Linked DNA regions of Streptacidiphilus rugosus AM-16. The protein of the gene in region 1 interacts with the protein of each later gene in a pairwise test. Links are inferred from orthologs where the notes say so. Each region holds a gene or a part of one and is shown in the gene's direction. Other genes may lie near its edges.

Region 1 (3,052 bases):
GACCGGGCTGCTCATCTCCTCCGTCGTCTACGACGTGCTGCTCGCGCCCTTCGTGGTCCCGGTGGTGATGGCCCTGGCCAGACGTACCGTCACCGACCCCGCGGGCGGCGCCGGACAGGGCAGCACGCCGAGCAAGCCGCGCCGCACCGGTCTCAACCGTCGCGGCGCCTTCTTCGGCGACCGCGGCACCCGCACCGGCGGCGCGGCCGGTCTCGGCACCGTCCCCGGCTTCGGCGGGAGCGCCGCGGGCAAGAGCGGCGGCAAGACCGGAAGCAGGCTGGGCATGACGGCCAGGCTCAGCAAGGCCGCCAAGCGCTGACGCGCGGAACGCGGACACCACAGCACTGACGCAGTAGCGAAGCGAGAGCACGAGGAGGGGCACCCCGTGGGCAACATCCCGGAGACGGGCCGGACCCGGCGGATCACCGGTCGGCTGCTGGTCCTCCAGGTGCTGGTGCTCTCACTGCTCGGCACGCTGGGCGGCAGACTCTGGTACCTGCAGATCCGCTCGGGCGCGTCCTACGCGCAGCAGGCCTCGTCGAACCACATCCGCACCGTCGTGGTGCCGGCCGTGCGCGGCGAGATCCTCGACTCCAACGGCGTGCCGCTGGCCGACAACACCACCAAGCTCGTCGTCTCGGTCTCGCGCACCGCTCTGCTGCAGCAGAAGGACGGCGGCAAGGCGGTGCTGACCAGGCTCGGCCAGGTCCTCGGCATGACCTACGAGGACATGCACGACAAGGTCAGGCTCTGCGACGCGAAGACCCCGCGCCCCTGCTGGAACGGCTCGCCCTACCAGCCGATCCCGGTCACCCAGACGGCCAACACCCAGCAGGCCATGCAGATCATGGAGCGCCAGGAGGACTTCCCCGGCGTCACCGCCAGCCCCAGCGCGGTCCGGCTCTACCCGGCGCCGTCGGGAGCCAACGCGGCGCAGATACTGGGTTATCTCTCCCCGGTCACCCAGGACGAGATCACCGCGGCGACCGACGCCAACGGCAAGTCCTCGCTGGCCCCCTCCGACCAGGTCGGCCGGGCGGGCCTGGAGTACCAGTACGACAAGGCGCTGCGCGGCGTCAACGGCACCACCAACCTGGAGGTCGACAACCTCGGCCGGGTCATCGGCACCGCGGGCGGCAACGCCTCGGTGCCCGGCTCGGACGTGGTCACCAGCATCGACGCGCGGATCCAGGCCCTGGCCGAGCAGCAGCTCAACGACGCCATGGTGACCCTGCGGAAGACCTACGACACGGTCACCCACGAGAACTTCAAGGCCGACTCCGGCGCGGTCGTGGTCATGGACGTGCACACCGGCCGGATCATCGCGATGGCCAGCGCGCCGACGTACAACCCGAACATCTGGAGCGGCGGCATCTCCGCCAAGGACTACGCGGCGCTGAACAGCCAGAACTCCGACTACCCGATGCTGAACCGGGCGATCCAGGGACAGAGCGCGCCGGGTTCGACCTTCAAGGTCGTCAGCACGACGGCCGCGCTCAACGCCGGCTACACCTACGACTCGACCTTCCCCTGCACCTCGTCGATGACCATCGGCGGCCGGGTCTTCAAGAACTTCGAGGGCGAGAACTTCGGCGCGATCAACCTCTCCAAGGCGCTGGAGGTCTCCTGCGACACGGTCTTCTACAACATCGCCTACCAGCAGTGGCTCAGCGACGGCGGCACCAAGCCGAAGCACCCGCAGGACTGGCTGTACAAGACCGCGCACCAGTTCGGCCTCGGCGCCGACACCGGTATCGACCTGCCCGGAGAGGTCAAGGGCCGGGTCCCCGACCGCCAGTGGCACCAGGACTACTACAACGAGATGAAGGACACCTGGTGCCGGCAGGCCAAGACGGAGACCGACCCGTACCTGCGCGCCATCGCCAGCGAGGACTGCGTCGACTTCGCGACGCTGCGCGCCGGTGACGAGGTCAACTACGCGATCGGCCAGGGTGACACCCTGGTGACCCCGATCCAGATGGCCCGCATCTACTCGGCGCTGGCCAACGGCGGCACGCTCTACCAGCCGCAGCTCGCCAAGGCCGTGGTCAGCCCCGGCGGCCGGACCGTGCAGCAGATCAAGCCGGTCGTCCAGGGCCACCTGCCCACGACGCCGCACATGATCAACTACATCGACCAGGCCACCGCGAACGTCATCACCAGCGGTACCGCCGCCTGGAAGTTCCAGGGCTGGCCCCAGGACAAGGTGCAGCTGCACGCCAAGACCGGTACGGCCGAGGTCGTCGGCAAGCAGACGACCTCCTGGTTCGACACGTACACCAAGGACTACGCGATCGTCATGACGATCTCCCAGGGTGGCACCGGCTCCGGCGGTTCCGGCCCGGCCGTCCGCAACATCTACAACGCGCTCTACGGCATCCAGGCCGACGGCAAGATCGACCCGAGCAAGGCGATCCGCCCGGCGGCCCAGACCTCGCTGCCCAGCTTCCACCCGGACGGCACGGTGACCCAGCCGGTCTCCTGGACCGCCCCGCAGACGTACCCCGCCGACTCGGGCACCCCGTTGCTCGCCGCCCTCGACATCGCGGCGCTGGCGCCGGAGCGGAGGGGTGACGCGTGAGCGGGCGAAGCGAGGTCGCCATGAAGAGGTGCGCGTTCCGCGAAGCGGCTGCCGAGCGAAGCGAGGTGGGCGCATGAGCGGCCTGAGCACGAGCTATTCGACGCCTCGGTACACCCCGCGCAAGGGCGGGATGGGGCGGCTGCTGGAGCGGGACTCGCCGCTGCGGCGGATGGACTGGCCGCTGGTGCTGGCCGCCCTCGCGCTCTCCGGGATCGGCTCGCTGCTGGTCTGGTCCGCGACCCGCTCCCGCGTCGAGATCAACCACGGCGACCCGCAGTACTTCCTGGTCCGCCACCTGGTCAACCTCGCCATCGGCATCGGCCTGTGCACCGGCGTGGTGCTGCTCGGCCACCACCGGCTGCGCACGGCCGTGCCGTTCATCTACGGCCTGTCGATCCTCGGCGTCCTCGCCGTGCTGAGCCCGCTCGGATCGACCGTCAACGGCGCGCACTCGTGGATCGTGCTCGGCGG
Region 2 (3,054 bases), 380 kb from region 1 along the record:
TGTCGACAGCCATGACGACGGGCGCCCACCGCCGTGCGGGAACGCCGAAAAGGCCCCGTCCGCCGACACCCGGGGGGTGTCGCGAAGGGGCTCTCGCCATCGCTCTTCGATTGTGGTCCAGCTGTGGAACTGCTCTCACAGGGTAGCCGAACGGCTCCTTGCAGTGTCACAGCCCCGCCACAAAAGAGCGACGTGACCCCCAGTCTGTTCGCCCGCGCCTTATCGTTCCGGCAAAGTAGACGGGAATGCCCCGTTTGGGGCGTTTAACGATCATGCAGACGAGGCGGGACACGACCTCGGTCCAGCAGTTCAGCGGTACAGAAGGCGGAGCACCACCGGCATGGGCAAGAGCAGCAGCGGGCGCGGCATGGACGATCCCGACAGCCTCGCCAACCCCATGGACCGCGCCACGCTGGAGGCGGAGGACCGGGCCGAAGGAGGCGGAATGGGCGCCAGCGGGCGCGATCGGCGTCAGGCCAAGAAGGCGGCACGCACGGCGAGGCGTGCGGCGCTGCCGTGGTACCGCCGGATCATCCCGACCTGGCGGATGACCGTCGGCACGCTGCTCACCGTCGTCGCGCTGGGCATGACCGCCTTCGTCGGCATCTACCTGAACGTCGAGCCGCCGAACGCCAACGCCGCCGCGATCGCCCAGGCGAACATCTACTACTACGACGACGGCAAGACGGTGATCGGCCAGACCGGCACGATGAACCGGACCATCGTCCCGATCAGCCAGATCTCCCTGGACATGCAGCACGCGGCGGTCTCCGCCGAGGACCGCACCTTCTACTCCAACCAGGGGATCAGCCTCACCGGCATGGTCCGCGCCGGCTGGGACACCCTGAACGGGAACGGCGTCCAGGGCGGCTCGACGATCACCCAGCAGTACGTGAAGAACTACTACCTGAACCAGAACCAGACGGTGACGCGTAAGGCCAAGGAGTTCTTCATCGCGCTGAAGGTGGACCGGACCGAGAGCAAGCCGGACATCCTGGCCGGCTACCTGAACACCTCCTACTTCGGCCGCAACGCCTACGGCGTCCAGGCGGCCGCACAGGCCTACTTCGGCATCAACGCCGCGCAGCTCAACGCCGAGCAGAGCGCCTACCTGGCGGCGCTGCTGCAGGCCCCGAGCGCCTACGACGTCGCCACCGCGACCGCCGCCGGCAAGCAGGCCGCGACCGACCGCTGGAACTACGTGCTGGACGGCATGGCCAAGCTCGGCTACCTGACCCCCGAGCAGCGGGCCGCGGCCAAGTTCCCGACGGTGAAGCCGAAGGCGCACGTCAAGGGCCTGGACGGGCAGGCCGGCTACATGATCGACATCGCGGTGAACTACCTGGTCAGCAATCACGTGGTAACCAGGGACGAGCTGGCCCAGGGCGGCTGGAAGATCGTCACCACCTTCTCCAGGACCGACCAGAACGCGCTGGCCGACTCGGTGAAGACCCAGCTGCACGACCAGCTGCCGAACACCGCGGCGGCCAAGCAGATCCGCGCCGCCGCGGCGTCGGTCGACCCGAAGACGGGCAAGGTCGTGGCCGCGTACGGCGGTCCCGACTACGCCACCCAGGAGTACAACGACGCGCTGCGCAGGGACATCCAGATCGGCTCGACCTTCAAGGCGATCGACCTGGCGGCGGCGCTGCAGAACGGCTCCACGACCCAGGACGGCACGCCGATCACCCCGAACACGCTCTACGACGGCACCAGCCGCCGTCAGGTCGTCGGCCTGCCCTCCAACGTGTCCTCGTACAACCCTCCCAACGAGGACGACATGAACTACGGGTCGATCAGCGTCACCCGGGCCATGGCCAAGTCGGTCAACTCCGTCTTCGCGCAGATGGCCGCCGACGTCGGGCTGGACAAGGTGCGGCAGGCGGCGCTCGCGGCCGGGCTGCCCGCGGACACCCCGGACCTGAGCGCGAGCAACCCGGCCCTCGCGCTCGGCATCGCCACGCCCAACGCGATCCAGCTGGCGGGTGCGTACGCGACCTTCGCCAACCACGGCATGCAGATCACCCCGTGGTCGGTGCAGTCGGTCACCCACGACGGCGAGAGCCGCACACTGCCGAAGCACGACGCGGTCAAGGCCTTCGACCGGGCCGTCGCGGACACCGTGACCGAGGTGCTGCAGGGCGTCATCCAGAACGGCACCGGCTACAACGCCCAGGCCCTCGGCCGCGACGCGGCGGGCAAGACCGGTACCACGGACAGCAACAAGTCCGCCTGGTTCGCCGGCTACACGCCGCAGCTGTCCACGGCGGTCGGCCTCTTCGCCCAGGACGCCAAGAACAACCGGGTCAGCCTGGGCACGGCCGCCGGGCTCACCCGCATCAACGGCGGCGCGTTCCCGACGCAGATCTGGACCGACTACATGACGCAGGCGCTCGCGAACCAGCCGGACGCGAGCTTCGACCTGCAGACGGGCGACTGGACCACCGCCGCGCCGGCGACCCCCACCCCCACGCCGAGCACCTCGAACTCGCCGACCACCACCCCGACGGCCCCGGTCCCGACCCCGTCGACGCAGACGCAGCCGACCCCGACGTACACCCCGCCGGTGGTGCCGACGCCCACGCCGACGCAGACCACCACCAACCCGACGCCGACGCAGACGACGCCCACCAGGCCGACGCCGACGCGTCAGATCACCCCACCGGTGACGCTTCCGCAGTGACAGAAGGCGGCGGGGCCCGGGGCTGCTGCCCCGGGCCCCGCCGCCTTCTGTCCCGCCGGTCCCTCGCTCGCCGAACCGCGGCTCAGAAGTTGATCATGTGCCCGGCCAGGCCGTGGATGGCCTCCTTGACCGCCTCGCCCAGCGTCGGGTGCGCGTGCACGTTGCGGGCGACCTCGGTGACCGTCAGGTCCCACTGCTGAGCCAGGGTCAGCTCCGGCAGCAGCTCGGTGACGTCCGGGCCGATCAGGTGGGCGCCGAGCAGTTCGCCGTACTTCGCGTCAGCGATGATCTTGACGAAGCCGCCGGGCTCGCCGATGCCGTGCGCCTTGCCGTTGGCCGTGAAGGGGAACTTGGCGACCTTGACGTCGAAG

Evidence for each region.
Region 2: the proteins of mrdA (region 1) and BS83_RS22420 interact in binary tests that used the Escherichia coli proteins (3 or more experiments, as listed by UniProt). The link is inferred for Streptacidiphilus rugosus AM-16 from one-to-one orthologs.

What each region holds. Positions count from the first base shown.
Region 1 is NZ_JQMJ01000004.1:2,602,398-2,605,449, reverse strand. What follows is about bases 3-2,983. They hold mrdA (penicillin-binding protein 2), read left to right. Parts: upstream 3-385; coding sequence 386-2,581; downstream 2,582-2,983. Other genes in these bases: rodA (rod shape-determining protein RodA), read left to right, coding at 2,655-2,983; mreD (rod shape-determining protein MreD), read left to right, coding at 3-319. Outside these bases: more of mreD, read left to right, coding at 1-2; more of rodA, read left to right, coding at 2,984-3,052. UniProt on the Escherichia coli protein: Catalyzes cross-linking of the peptidoglycan cell wall. Responsible for the determination of the rod shape of the cell. Is probably required for lateral peptidoglycan synthesis and maintenance of the correct diameter during lateral and centripetal growth.
Region 2 is NZ_JQMJ01000004.1:2,979,103-2,982,156, forward strand. The notes cover bases 29-3,011. They hold BS83_RS22420 (transglycosylase domain-containing protein), read left to right. Parts: upstream 29-340; coding sequence 341-2,683; downstream 2,684-3,011. Other genes in these bases: lpdA (dihydrolipoyl dehydrogenase), read right to left, coding at 2,766-3,011. Outside these bases: more of lpdA, read right to left, coding at 3,012-3,054. UniProt on the Escherichia coli protein: Cell wall formation. Synthesis of cross-linked peptidoglycan from the lipid intermediates.